Regions from separate parts of the Xanthomonas sp. NCPPB 3218 genome, predicted to be linked through region 1. Evidence: predicted binding sites of a transcription regulator. Region 1 holds the regulator's gene; the other holds the start of a gene.
The links. Region 1 encodes FliA, which starts transcription of late flagellar genes. Its sites were predicted from a motif close to TAAAGTTTNNCNNNCNNNGGCCGATAA; they were not measured.

Region 2: the regulator FliA is predicted to act here: its motif matches at 2,416-2,442, upstream of AC1PLS_RS12150 (methyl-accepting chemotaxis protein).

What each region holds. Positions count from the first base shown of each region.
Region 1 covers NZ_CM161516.1:2,273,203-2,280,473, forward strand. Annotated here, with positions in the region: gene AC1PLS_RS09980 (chemotaxis protein CheA) at 1-742, opposite strand, end outside; gene AC1PLS_RS09985 (protein phosphatase CheZ) at 745-1,371, opposite strand; gene cheY (chemotaxis response regulator CheY) at 1,371-1,763, opposite strand; gene AC1PLS_RS09995 (RNA polymerase sigma factor FliA) at 1,799-2,566, opposite strand; gene AC1PLS_RS10000 (MinD/ParA family protein) at 2,563-3,447, opposite strand; gene flhF (flagellar biosynthesis GTPase FlhF) at 3,434-5,116, opposite strand; gene flhA (flagellar biosynthesis protein FlhA) at 5,992-7,271, opposite strand, start outside.
Region 2 covers NZ_CM161516.1:2,936,882-2,944,152, forward strand. Annotated here, with positions in the region: gene AC1PLS_RS12145 (chemotaxis protein CheW) at 125-634, opposite strand; gene AC1PLS_RS12150 (methyl-accepting chemotaxis protein) at 646-2,304, opposite strand; gene AC1PLS_RS12155 (DNA-3-methyladenine glycosylase) at 2,605-3,225, shown strand; gene AC1PLS_RS12160 (DEAD/DEAH box helicase) at 3,165-7,271, opposite strand, start outside.

The DNA of each region.
Region 1 (7,271 bases):
CATCGCGGGCCACCTTGGGAAAGCGCGCGAACACCTTGCTGACCGGTTGCATGCGGGTGCGCATCACCGCGGTCTGCAGGCGCGCGGTGGCGATGTCCAGCGTGCTGACCGCGCGGTCGAGTTCTTCGTCGCGCAGGCGGGTACGCAGGGTCTTGAGGCGATTGCGCGACAGCACCAGTTCGCCGATCAGGTTGACGATGGCGTCCAGGCGCTTGGTGTCCACGCGCACGGTCTGCTCGGCGTCGGCCGCCTTGGCCGCCGCCTTGGGCGCGGCCTTGGCGCCCGGCGCAGCAGCGCCGTGTGCGTCATCGTGTGCGGGTGCAGCGGCAGCGGCCTTGGGCGCGGCCTTGACCGCCGGCGGGCCGCTCTTGGCATCGAACTGCGCAATCAGCGAGGCCGGTGCATGCGGCACGGTTTCGCCCGAGCCCATCGCATCCAGCATGGCCTGCAAATAATCCAGCGACTGTTGCGCGGCATCGAAGTGATGCGCCTGCAACACCGCCTGGCCGGAGCGCGCCATGCCCAGGGTTTCCTCGGCGGCGTGGCAGAGCTCCACCATCGGCTTGATCGCCAGGAAGCCGGCGCCGCCCTTGAGCGTGTGGAAGCCGCGGAACACCGCGTTGAGCTGGTCGGCTTCGTCCGGTGCCTGTTCCAGCGACACCAGCTGTTCGCCGAGGCGATCCAGGATTTCCTGGGCCTCGACAATGAAATCGGCAGCAATATCGTCTGGAACAGCACTCATGGTTACAGCCCCAATCCGGACAGCAGGTCGTCGGCGTCGTCCTGCGACACCGCGTGACGGTCCAGGCCCTTGACTGCAGGACCGGCAAGACCGCCGTCGTCTTTCTTCGGCTCGGGATTCTTCGGCGGCAGGCCGAGTGCACCGAAGCCCTCGTGCACGCGCCGCACGATCCCGGCCACGCGACGGATGATCTGGCCGCTCAGGTCCTGGTAGCTCTGCGCCAGCGACAGCTCGGTCAGGTTATGGCGCATCTTGTCCATCAGCGCGCCCTGGTCCTGGTTCAGGCCACCGTCGCGCAGCTGATTGGCCAGCTCGCGGCATTCCTCGACCAGGTCCAGCGTGCGATGGCTGGCCTTCTCGGTCATTTCCACCACGTGGTCCAGGCGCGAGCAGGCATCGTCCAGTTCGCCGGCTTCCTCGGGCACGGTGGGCAGCTCGCCCAGCGCCTGCCCGAGTTCGCGCGCGAGCCGGCTCAGGCTCTGCATCATCGGGCGCGTGCGCAGCGCGGCGAGGTGGTCCACCTCGCGCCGCCAGGCGACCTGGTCACCGCTTTCCAGTGCATCGAGCGCGTGCTGCAGGCGTTCGATCAGGGCGGCACGTTCGGCATCGGCTTCCACGGTGGCGTTCATCAGGCGGTCGCCGCCAGACGTTCGAACACCTTGCCCAGCTTCTCTTCCAGCGTCTGTGCGGTGAACGGCTTGATGATGTAGCCGTTCACGCCGCACTGGGCCGCTTCGATGATCTGCTCGCGCTTGGCTTCGGCGGTCACCATCATCACCGGCAGGTGCTTGAGCTTGGCGTCGGCGCGGATGTTGCGCAGCAGGTCGATGCCGGTCATGCCGGGCATGTTCCAGTCGGTGACCACGAAATCGAACGGGCCGGCCCGCAACGCCGCCAATGCGCTGTTGCCGTCTTCGGCCTCTGCGGTATTGGTGAAGCCCAGATCGCCCAACAGATTCTTGACGATACGTCGCATCGTCGAGAAGTCGTCCACGATCAAAATCCGCATGTTCTTGTTCACATCAAGCTCCTAACACTAAAAAATGCGCGAAAAAATCATTCGTCAATTTCGACACCGGCATCGGCCAGTTCGAAGACCTTGAGGCGGCCGCGCAGACGCACCACCGCCTGGCCATGGATCTGGCAGACGCGCGATTCGCTGACACCGAGCACGGCGCCGATTTCTTTCAGGTTCAATTCCTGTTCGTAGTACAGCGACAGCACCAGCTGCTCGCGCTCGGGCAACTGGCCGATGGCCTTGCCCAGCTCGCGGCCGAATTCGCCACGCTCCATCATCTGCTGCGGATTGGGGCCGCCCTTGGCGGTGGTGTCCAGCTCGCCGTGATCCTCGATCCGCGACTCCAGGCTCAGCACCTGACCGCGGGCGGCATCTTCCATCAGACGCAGGTAGTCGGGCAGCGGCATCTCCATCGCGGCGGCCACTTCGGTGGCGGCGGCGGCGCGGCCGGTGTGCTGTTCGATCTTGCGCACGGCGGCGGCAGCGTCGCGTGCGCGGCGGTGCGCCGAGCGCGGCACCCAGTCGCCCCGCCGGATCTCGTCGATCATCGAGCCGCGGATGCGGATCGAGGCATAGGTTTCGAACGAGGCGCCCTGTTCGGAGTCGTAACTGCGCGAGGCTTCGATCAGGCCGATCATGCCGGCCTGGATCAGATCGTCCACTTCCACGCTCGCCGGCAGGCGCGCGGCCAGATGGTGGGCGATACGGCGCACCAGGTCGGCGTGCTGGGTGACGATGTCGTTGGCGTTGTTGCGCTGCACGGCGCGGTACTGCGCGCTGGCCGTGGTTGCGGTAGCGGTGCTCATGCGGCCACTCCCCGTTGGATGATGCGTTCGACGAAGAACTCGACATTGCCGCGCGGCACGGTGGGGGCCTGCCAGCGCGAGGTACGGCGAGCGATTTCTGCAATGGCCTGCGCCGACGGACTGGCGGGGTAGGCCTTGATGACCGGCTGCTGGCGCTGCACCGACAGGCGCAACCAGTCGTCCTGCGGCACGTGGCCGAGGTAGTTCAGCGACACGTCGCCGAGGAATTTTTCGCAGACCCGCGACAGCTTGTCGTACAGCAGGCGGCCCTCGTTGGGGTCGCGCACCATGTTGGCGATGATCTGCAGGCGGTCCACGCCGCGTTCGCGCGAGAGCACCTTGATCAGCGCGTAGGCGTCGGTGATCGAGGCCGGCTCGTCGCAGACCACCACCACGGTGTCCTGGGCGGCTTGGCAGAAGGTCAGCACGCTGTCGGTGATGCCGGCAGCGGTGTCGATGACCATCACGTCCAGGTCGCGTTCCAGCTCGGAGAACACGTTGACCAGGCCGATGTGCTGGGCCGGGGCCAGTTCGGCCATGTGGCGGCGGCCGGAGGCGGCCGGGACCACCAGCACGCCGCCGGGGCCTTCGATGATCACTTCATCCAGCGTGCAGCGGCCGGCGATCAGGTCGGCCAGGGTGTACTTGGGCGACAGGCCCAGCACCACGTCCAGGTTGGCCAGGCCCAGGTCGGCGTCCAGCAGCAGGGTGCGCTTGCCCATGTCGGCCAGCGCCACGGCCAGGTTGGCGGAGATGTTGGTTTTACCCACGCCGCCCTTGCCACCGGTCACGGCAATGGTGCGCACCGGGCCCAGGGGCTCGGGACGGGTCGCCGACAGGGGGAAGGCGTTGGTCAGCTTGGCGTATTCACGCGACTGCATGGTTGTGCTCCGGAGTACAGGGCTTATCGGCAGCGCGCCGCAAATCTTCAAGGCGAAGAACGAGACTGGCGGCATTGGCGCGGTGCAGGTCGTCGGGGACCCGCTGTCCGTCAGTCACCCAGGTGATGGGCATTTGGTGATCGACGACGACCGACAGCGCACTACCGAAGCGGCCGGTCTCGTCAAGTTTGGTCAGCACCACGCCCTGGGGCTTGGCGTGGGCGAAGCGGCGCACGACCTCGTCGAGGTCGGAAAAGTGCGCGTTGGCAGGCAGCACCAGCAGCGAGGTGACCTGGTGCGCGGCGCGCAGCCAGTTCAGCTGGGCGGCCAGGGCGCGGTCGCGCTGGCCCATGCCGGCGGTGTCGATCAGCACCAGCTTGTAGTCGCGCAGGCGCTCGAGCAGTTCCAGCAGGCTTTCGGCGCTGTCGGCCTCGTGCACGGCGATGCCGAGCTGACGGCCGTAGCTGTGCAGCTGCTCGCGGCCGCCGACGCGCTGGGTGTCGGTGGTGACCAGGGCCACGTCGCGCGGGGCGTGCTGGGCGGCGAAGCGCTGGGCGAGCTTGGCGATGGTGGTGGTCTTGCCGGCGCCGGTCGGGCCGACCAGGGCGATCACGCCGCCGCGTTCCAGCGGGTCGACCGGGGCCACCGGCAGGCGCTTGGACAGCAGGCCCAGCATCAGCCCGCGGCCGCGGTGCAATTCGGTATCGGCCGGGATCTGCAGTGCCACGTCGCGGATCAGGCCGGCGTCGAAGCCGTAGTCGTCCATCAGTTCCAGGGCCTGCGCGCGCACCGGCGAGCCACGCAGGCGCTCGTCGGTGAGGCGGTTCATTTCGCGCTCGATCATCTGCCGCATCAGCGCCAGCTCGCCACGCAACTGCTTGAGTTCTTCGTCGTTCTGCGGCGCCGGGGCGGCGGCGACCGGCACCGCGGCCAGCGCCGGCGGGGCGACCACCAGCGGCGGCAACGCGGCCGGCGGCAGGATCTGCGGCAGCGCGTCCAGGTCGAAGTCGGCGTCGTCGTCCAGCGCGTCTTCGTCCTGGTCGTAGCCGGCCTGCACGGGGGCAGCGGCGGCGGCCATGATCGGGGTCGGGGCCTGCACCGGGGCAGCCTGCACGGCGGCGCGCTGCACCGGCGCGGTGGTCAGGAAATCGGCGAACAGCTGTTCCGGCACGGCCGACAGCGCGTGTTCCTGGCGCGGCGCGGCGGTCACCGCAACGGCGTGGGCCAGGGCCTGGGCGGCGGGCGAGGGGATGGCGGCGCTACGCACCGGTGCGGGCACCTGCGGCTGGCGCGGCACGTTGACCGGCTGGCGCAGCGCCATCGCGGCGATCATGTCCTCGGCGGCACTGGCAACGCGCTGGCGCTGGCTCGTGCCGGCATCGGCGGCCGGCTTCAGCGGTGCGTGGACCGGTGCGGCGGCTGCTTGCGGGGCCGGTGCCTGCGGGGCAGCTGCCGACGGGATTGGCGCGGCGGCAACGGCCGGCGTCTCGGAGCGCGCGGTTTCCAGGGCGCGCTGCACGAGTTCTTCGTCGTAGTTGCTGGCAGCGACGATCTCGATGCCTTCGGCGGTGCGGCGATTGGACAGGATCACTGCGTCCGGGCCGTGTTCTTCACGCACCATGCGGAATGCGGTGCGCATGTCCGGGGCAACGAAGCGTTTGATTTTCATGCGAAGTGCCTCCAGGAACGGGACCCGCCGGACGCCGGACGGGTGCGCGATGAATGTGGGTGTGTTGCCAGCGTCATGAGTTGCCTGTCCCGTTCGGTTGTTCCAAGTGCTGCTCTCGCCCCGCAGCGGTGGCGCTGGCTGCGGTCTCGGCAGAGCTAATGCACGCGGCGTGCCAAAACGGGGTGCCGGGGTTCCGGCGCGGGGGCGCTGGTGTATCGGGACGGGGCGCGGCTGTGCGTACGGCCGGGTCCGAGCGCTTTAAGTCAATGGCGTGATTGACTTTTTTCCGGGGTGACGATGCGCTGGCGTCGTCGTGCGGGCGGATGCGCTGGCGGGCGGAAGGCCAAGCCTGGGGCGCCCGGGATGCCTGAAAACGGCTAGGGCCGTGCAATCGATTGGAGATCCGGACCAGTGGCGGCTTTCCGGCGCCGGGTGCTGGTCGGCGTGGTGGGTAGGTTCGTAGGAGCGCACCTGGGCGCGACGGGCTGTGCCGGTAACGCCTGTCGCGCCCGGGTGCGCTCCTACCGTGGGGTCGGCGTCTGCGGTGCGTTCCCGGATTGCCTGGCCTGTCGTAGGAGCGCACCTGGGCGCGACGGGCCGTGCCGGTAACGCCTGTCGCGCCCGGGTGCGCTCCTACCGTGGTGTCGGCGTCTGCGGTGTGTTCTCGGGTTGCCTGGCCTATCGTAGGAGCGCACCTGGGCGCGATGGGCTGTGCCGGTAACGCCTGTCGCGCCCGGGTGCGCTCCTACCGTGGTGTCGGCGTCTGCGGTGTGTTGTCGGCTTGCCTGGCCTGTCGTAGGAGCGCACCTGGGCGCGACGGGCCGTGCCGGTAACGCCTGTCGCGCCCGGGTGCGCTCCTACGTCGGCGGGCGGTTTCAGCTGATCGTGCCGACCAGCTTCAGGCGCTTGTCTTCGGGCACTTCGCTGTAGGCCAGCACCGACAGGGACGGGACGCTGTGGCGGACCAGGCGGGCCAGGGCGGCGCGGACCTGGCCGGGCACCAGCACGACCGCCGGTTCGTTGCGCGCTTCCTGCTTGCCGACGCAATCGGCCAGGCTCTGGTGCAGGCGCTCGGCCAGGCCGGGCTCCAGCGCCACGCCGTTGCCGTGGGTGGATTCCTGCAGCACGCGCTCCAGCTGCGGGGCCAGCGTGTAGACCGGCAGCTCGGCCGACATGCCGGCGATTTCCTGCACGATGAAGCGGCCCAGCGAGGTGCGTACCGCGGCGGTGAGGGTGGTCGGGTCCTGGCTGTGCGGGGCGTGTTCGACCAGCGCTTCGACGATCTTGCGCAGCTGGCGCACCGGGATGCGCTCGATCAGCAGGTTCTGCAGCACGCGTACCACCACCGACAGCGGCAGCGCCTTCGGGGTGAGGTCTTCGACCATCTTCGGCGCGGTCTTGGCCAGGGTCGCCAGCAGCTGCTGCACTTCCTCGTGGCCGAGCAGTTCCGGGGCGTGTTCGCGGATCAGGTGCGACAGATGGGTGGCGACCACGGTGGCCGGGTCGACCACGGTGTAGCCCATCGATTCGGCATAGGCGCGTTGGTGCGGCTGGATCCAGGTGGCGTCCAGGCCGAACGCCGGGTCCTTGCCGGGGATGCCGTCGAGCTGGCCGAGCGCGCCGCCCGGGTCCAGCGCCAGTTCGCGATCGGGATAGATTTCCGCGGTGGCCACCGGCACTCCGTGCACCAGCAAGCGGTAGGCGTTGGCCGACAGTTCCAAGTTGTCGCGGATATGCACCGGCGGCACCAGGAAGCCGATGTCCTGGGTGAGCTTGCGGCGCACGCCCTTGATGCGCGCCATCAGTTCGCCACCCTGATTCTTGTCCACCAGCGGAATCAGCCGGTAGCCCACTTCCAGGCCCAGCGGGTCGATCGGGCGCAGCTCGTCCCAGCTCAGCTCCGAACTGGCCTGGGCGGCAGTGGCCGCGGCGGCGGCCTTGGGATCGGTGGCGGGGTCGCCGGTCGGCGGGATGACCAGGCTGCGCTTGTACATTTTCCAGGCGATCACGCCCAGGATCAGGCCCAGCGTCAAAAACGCGACGTTGGGCATGCCCGGTACCAGGCCGACCAGGCCCAGGATCGCCGCGGCCACCGCGAGGGCGCGGTGCTGGCCGAACACCTGGCTGATCATGGCGCCGCGCATGTCCTGCGCGC
Region 2 (7,271 bases), 660 kb from region 1:
TGCAGTCTTTCCACTTACGACCGCAGTGCACACACACCCGCCAGCGCGCCTGTCTTGCGTGGCTAACGCGTGTAGCGATCAGCTGCCAGGCGGCAGCCGTATCGCCAGCGGCGCTTGGCCAGGCTCAGGCTGCCAGCGCATCGGTGTTGCCGGCAATTTCGTCCACCTGCAGCACCTGCTCCATCTCCAGCAGCACCACGAAGCGCTCGCCCACCTTGCCCATGCCGCGCAGCAGGTCGCGGCGGATATGCGTGCCGAACGATGGCGCCGCTTCGATGTCCTGATCGGCCAGTTCGATCACCGCGTTGACCGCATCGACCAGCACCCCGATCACCTGCGTTCCCTGCGCCTGCTCGGTGGCCAGGATCACGATGCAGCTGCGCTTGCCGATCGCGCTGTCGGCACGCCCCAGCCGCGACTGCAGATCCACCACCGGCACCACCGCACCGCGCAGGTTGATCACCCCGCGCACGCAGGCCGGCATCGACGGCACCGGCGTGGGTGCGCGGTACTGGATGATTTCGCGAATGCCAAGAATGCTGATGGCGAAGGTTTCGCCATCCAGCTGGAAGGTCAGGTACTGGGCCGCCGCATCGGCGTCGCCAGGCATCACATCGGGGGTCTGTGCAGTCATCGATCGGTCTCTCAGAAGCGGGCGAACTGGCCTTCGTCCGGGCCCTCGGACATCGCATAGGCCGGTGCTGCGTCACTGCGCCAGCCGCGCGCACCGGGCGCACGTGCCGGGCGTGCGGCCGCCACCTTGCCGCGCTTGGGCGGCGTGCTCGCCGGCCCCTGCCCGCCCAGGCGGAAGAACGCCATGCTCTGCTGCAACTGCTCGGCCTGCGCGCTCATTTCCTCGGCAGTGGCGGCCAGTTCTTCGGATGCGCTGGCGTTCTGCTGGGTGGTCTGGCTCAGCTGCACCACCGCCGAATTGATCTGGCTGACACCGGAGGATTGCTCTTCGGAAGCCGCGGAAATCTCCTGCACCAGGTCCGAGGTGCGCTTGATGCTGGGCACGATGGTGTCGAGCAGACGGCCGGCGCGATCGGCCAGTTCGACGCTGGAACTGGCCACCTCGCCGATCTCCTGCGCGGCCACCTGGCTGCGTTCGGCCAGCTTGCGCACCTCGGCGGCCACCACGGCAAAGCCCTTGCCGTGTTCGCCGGCGCGCGCCGCTTCGATCGCTGCATTGAGCGCGAGCAGATTGGTCTGATATGCGATGTCGTCGATGATGCCGATCTTCTGCGCGATCTGCTTCATCGCCTGGGTGGTGGCGACCACCGCTTCGCCGCCTTCGATGGTCTCCTTCGCGGCCTGCGTGGCCATGCCATCGGTGATGCGGGCGTTTTCGGTGTTCTGGCTGATCGATGCGGTCATCTGCTCCAGCGAGGCGCTGGTCTCTTCCACACCGGCGGCCTGTTCGCTGGCGGCCTGCGACAACGACTGTGCGGTGGCGCTGACTTCTTCCGACGCGCTGGCCAGGGTTTCGGCACTGGTGTTGACCTCGCCGACCACCTGCGACAGCTTCTGCACCATCGTGCGCATCGCTTCGAGCAGCTGCGCGGTTTCGTCGCGGCCATGCACGTCGATGCGCATGGTCAAATCGCCTTCGGACAGCCCGTTGGCCACCGTCACCGCGCGGCGGATCGGGCCGGTGACGCTGCGGCTGATCACCACGCCGAGAACCGCGCCGAGCAGCACGCCGCCGCAGATGATGGCCATCAGCAGCTTTGAGCTACGCGCGTGGATGCTGCCGGCTTCGGCATTGGCCGAGGCAGCGCTGCGCTCGCGCAGGCCGCTCAGATCGGTCATCAAGGTATCGACTTCATCCGAGCTGGCACGCACCGCGCGCGAGAGTTCGGCCAGTTCCGGGTTGGCGTCGCGCAAGGCTTCGCGGTTGGCGGCGTCGATGAAGCGGCCGCGCTCTTCCAGGTATTTCTGCCAGGCGCGGTCGAACTGCGCCAGCTTGTTCCTGCCTTCCTCGGTCTGGAAGCTGGAACGCGCGCGCGTCATGTAATCGACCACCTTGGCGGTGTACTTGTCGATGTTCTGCACATGCGACTGGCGCTCTTCGGCGCTGCTGGCCAGCAACAGGTTGGCGCGTGCGCGGCCGGCGTAGATCAGGTTGATATTGGCCTCCTTGACGTTCGACAAGCCAAGCAGCTCGCGCTCGTAAAGCGAGGTCGACAGGTCGCTGATACGACCGGAGTTGGAATAACCCACCCACCCGATGCATGCGCCGATCGCCGAGACGATCAGGAACGCCACGATCAGCCTGGTTCCGATTCTGAAGTTGCCTAACATTGGGGAGTTCTCTTGAAGGTGGTGCATGCGCGACCTGCGTTGCAGGGTCGCCCGGTGGCCTGGTGCGGGTGCCGCTCACTGTGTGCGGCTTGTCTAACCAATCGCTAATGGCTATCGGCGACGGCAAAACGCGCTTGAGATGCAAACGGCACTTAACCGCGTATTCACACCATCGGATATGCGCTTTTGTGACCGGTCACGCGCTCGTACGGTCCGCGTTCGGAAAATTCCTACCCCTGGTTCCTGCCGTGTCCGGAACAGTCCGCTGGGACATCACGACTGCGCGGTTAGGCTTGGCGCATGTCATTGCAAGCACTTCCACGCAGCTTCTATGCGCACGATGCCCGCCAGGTCGCGCCGCGCTTGCTCAACAAGGTATTGGTCAGCGCGGACGGACGCCGCGGCCGCATCACCGAGGTCGAGGCGTATTGCGGCAGCGAAGATCCGGCCGCACATTCGTTTCGCGGCATGACCCCGCGCACGCAGGTGATGTTCGGCGCACCGGGGCATCTGTATGTGTATTTCATCTACGGCATGCACTGGGCGATCAACGCGGTGTGCGGTGGCGCGCCCGGGCATGCGGTGCTGATCCGCGCGCTCGAACCGCTGGCCGGGATCGCCACCATGCAGGCCGCGCGCAACGCCGCCCCGCTCAAGACCTTGACCACCGGTCCCGGTCGCCTGGCCCAGGCGTTCGGGGTGAGCGCGACGGACAACGGGCTGGATCTGACCGACGCCGGCGCACGCCTGTGGATCGAGGACGATGGCCTGCCGCCGCCCTCCGCGCCGCTGGCGACGCCGCGCATCGGGATCCGCAAGGCGGTGGATGCGCCGTGGCGCTGGGTGGTCCCAAACAATCCCTATCTGTCGCGTCCGCTGCCGCGTGCGACCGGCGCACGCGCGGTGCTGCCGGGCGACTGAGCCAGCCATTGCTCCATCGGCGTCTGCTCGGCGGCGCCCGGCCCACGCTGCAGCAGTCGCAAGGCCTGCTCGGCCTGTTCGTCGCTCAGGTCCTGCAGCGGCTGGAAGCGATCTGCCGCCCACACCGCCATCGGCAGGCCATCGAGATACGCCACACGGTTGCCCGGCACGCGCGCCACACGCTCGCCCGGCAGGAGGCTGCCCAACAGATTGCTCGGGTCGCTCGCACTGACGCACACCCATTGCTGCGGCAAGGCTTGCGCACGCACGCGGCGCAGCGCCGCGATCGCATCCGGCAACGCGAACTGCTCGCCGGACAGCCCGGCGATGAAACGCCCGCCACGGATTTCGCCACGCGCTTCCAGCCGCTGATACATGCGCAGCAACTCGCGCCACGGCGGCAACCACGCCGCCTCGCGCTCCAGCAGCCGCCAGCAGACCACGCCGTAGCGCCGCAACAAGGTATGCGCCACATGTTCGAGCATGTCCTGGTGGCGCTCGCCGGCTTCGGCCAGCGGCAGCTCCGGCAGCGCGCGCACCGGCGCCCAGCGTCCGGCATCGCGGATGCCCAGCGCGCTGGCGCGGCGCCGGTGGCGCGACAGCGCCGAGGGACGCTTGGAGGCCGGCACCAGCAGCGCGCGCAGCCCGGCGTAGCTGTCGCAATGCGCACGCCCACGCATCACCAGTTCGCTCAGGGCATCTTCCAGCTCGGTGCCCATCAGGCGGGCCGCATCGGCAATCTCGTCGAAGAACAAGGCGCCCTGCTGCTGCAACACCCCCGCCACCCGTTGCGCGCGCGAGCCCAGCGGCGCGTCGTCGGCATCGCGTGCCAGGCCGCTCCAACGTTGCGCCTCGCGACGCGGCAGCAACACGATCGGCGTGCTGCGCAACGCGGCACCGCTGCGGCCACCACCGGGCCGCAGCCGCGCCCACACGGTGCGCCCGGCGGTGCACAGCTCGTCCAGCCAGGCCGGTTGATAGTCGCGCACGCGTGCCGGCAGCAGCTCGCTCTCCCACAGCACCGCAGGCGCCTCGAAACCTTCCAGCTGCCCGACCACGCCAGCCAATGCGTCCGGCCCCGCCACCCGGCTGGCACTGTCGAGGTGCTGCCACTCGAACAGGAACCGCGCGTAATCGCGTTGCGCCACCGGCTCGATCTCGCGACGCAAGCGTCCCAGGGTATAGCGATGGATGCGCGCCAGCAGATGACGTTCGCACCATTCTTCCGCCTGTGCCTGCGCGTTGAAATGGCCGGCCATGACATAGCCCTCGCGCTGCAGGGCGGCCAGGGCAAGCACGATCTCGGACTCGGGCAGGTGCAAGGCGCCGGCCAAGGCCGGCACCTGCGCCGGGCCGACCGCAGACAGGCGGCCGCGCAGCAGCTCGCGCACGGCCCAGTCGCGCTGCCAGTCGGCAACGCGGCAATCTGCCGGCGCCTGTAGCGGCGGTAGCGCAACGGCGTGCGGATACAGTGGCGCAAACCAGTCGATGCGCTCGGCACTGATCCACAGCGCGGGCACACCGTCGAACGCAAGACAGCTGGCACGCCCATCGCCTGCAAGTGCAGCCAACCAGGCCTGCCAGTGCGCATCGCCCGCTTCATCGGCCGGAAGCACGCCAAGCCCGACCAATGCTTCGTGCATTTCTTCGCCATCGCGCGGCTGCGGCCAGGCCTGTTCGCGCACCGAGGCGATCGCCTCGGGATCGAGCTGCCCCAGGTCGTCGCTGCTCTGCGGGGTGTAGCGACGGCTTTGCACGGCCTGGGTGCGGCGTTCTTCCAGCGGTGCATCGTCCAGGAATGCGTACGGCCGCGCATTCAAGGCTTCGGCCGCCAGCGGCGACGGTGCCGCCAGATCGCGCGCGACCAGCGTGATCGCGCCCGACTCCAGCCCGCGCAGCACCTGCAACCAGCCCTCGCTGTCCATGGACTGATGCAGGCAGTCTTCCAGTGTCTGCGCCACCAACGGATGATCCGGCACCTCGCGCTCGCCGACCAGATTCTCCGCGCAGGCGACCTGATCGGGGAACACGGTCGCCAGCAGATCTTCCGACTTCATCCGTTGCAGTTGCGGCGCGACCTTGTTGCCACCGGCAAAGCGCGGCAGCGCCATCGCATTGGTCGCATTCCAGCGCCAGCGCACGCCGAACAGCGGCGCATCCAGCAAGGCCTGGATCAACACATGCTCTGCCGATGACGAATGCAGGTAGCGCGCCACCTCCTCCAGGGCAAAACTATGACTGGTGGACAGCGACAACACGATCGCATCCTCGGTCGCGGCGGCCTGCAGTTCGAAGTTGAAGGTGCGGCAGAAGCGCTTGCGCAACGCCAGCCCCCAGGCACGATTGATGCGGCTGCCGTACGGCGAGTGGATCACCAGCTGGGTGCCGCCGCTGGCATCGAAGAAGCGCTCCATCACCAGGCACTGCTGGGTGGGCATCGCGCCCAGCGCGGTGCAGGCATGGGCGAGATAGTCGACCAGCTGGCGTGCCGCTTCCACCGAGAGATCCAGCACGTTGTGCAGCCAATCGCAGGCCGCCTGATGTGGCGGGCTATCCAGCCGCAGCGCAATCTCGCCACGCAGACGCGACACCGCCGCCGACAATTCGTCGCTGCGGCCGGGCGCCTCGCCCAGCCAGAACGGGATGTTCGGTGGCGCGCCCTTGGCGTCCTCCACCCGGACGCGCCCGGCATCCACGCGTAGGATGCGGTAGCTGGCATTGCCGAGCTGGAACACGTCGCCGGTAAGACTTTCGACCGCAAAATCCTCGTTCACCGTGCCGATCTTTTCGGCCTGCGGTTCCAGCACCACGCTGTAGTCGCCGGTTTCTGGGATGGTGCCGCCGGAGGTCAGCGCAGTCATGCGTGCGCCGCGGCGCGCATGCAGGCGTCGATGCACCGCATCGCGATGCAGGTAGCCTGCACGCGGCCCGAGCCGTGTGCTGAAGCCGTCGCACAGCATGCGCACCACGTCATCGAAGCGCGCGCGGCTCAACTGCGCGAACGGCCAGGCGCGGCGCACCAAGGCGAACAGCGCATCTTCGTCCCAGTCCTCGCACGCGGCCTCGGCCACGATCTGTTGTGCAAGCACATCGATCGGCGCCAGCGGAATGCGTAAGGCGTCCAGCTCACCGCGGCGCACGCTGTCCAGCAATGCAGCACATTCGACCAGTTCGTCGCGGGTCTGCGGAAACAGGCGCGCCTTCGGCGTGCCGCCAACCGCATGCCCGGAGCGTCCGGCACGCTGCAGGAAGGTGGCGATCGAGCGCGGCGAACCGAGCTGGCAGACCAGGTCCACATCGCCGATATCCAGGCCGAGTTCCAGCGATGCAGTGGCCACCAGCACGGTAAGGTCGCCGGCCTTGAGTCGCTGCTCCGCCAGCAGACGCGTTTCGCGCGACAGGCTGCCGTGGTGCGCGGCGACGCGCTGCTTGCCGAGCAGATCGCCAAGATGGCGCGCAGCGCGCTCGGCCATGCGCCGCGTGTTGACGAACACCAGCGTGGTGCGATGCTGCTGCGCGAGCGTGGCGACATCGGCATACACCTGCAGCCACTGATCGTTGGACATCACCACGCTCAACGGCGTCGGCGGCAAGGCCAGGGCCAGATCGCGCCGGCGGGTGTAGCCGATATCGACGATCTCGCACTGCGGCGGCCGGCCGGCATCGCCCGCCCCGACCAAGAACTGCGCCACCGTCTCGATCGGCTTCTGCGTGGCCGACAGCCCGACGCGGGTGATCGGGCGCTCGGCCAGCCGCTGCAATCGCTCCAGGGTCAGCGCCAAGTGACTACCGCGCTTGTCCGCCGCCACCGCATGGATCTCATCGACGATGACGGTGCGCACATGCCGCAACGCAGTGCGCCCGGAGGCCGAGCCCAACAGCACATACAGCGACTCCGGCGTGGTCACCAGGATATGCGGCGGCGTGCGGCGCGCCTGTGCGCGCTCGCGTTGCGGGGTGTCGCCGGTACGCACCGCCGTGCGCACCGCCACATCCGGCAGACCGCTCGCGACCAGCGCCGTGCGGATGCCTTGTAACGGCGCATC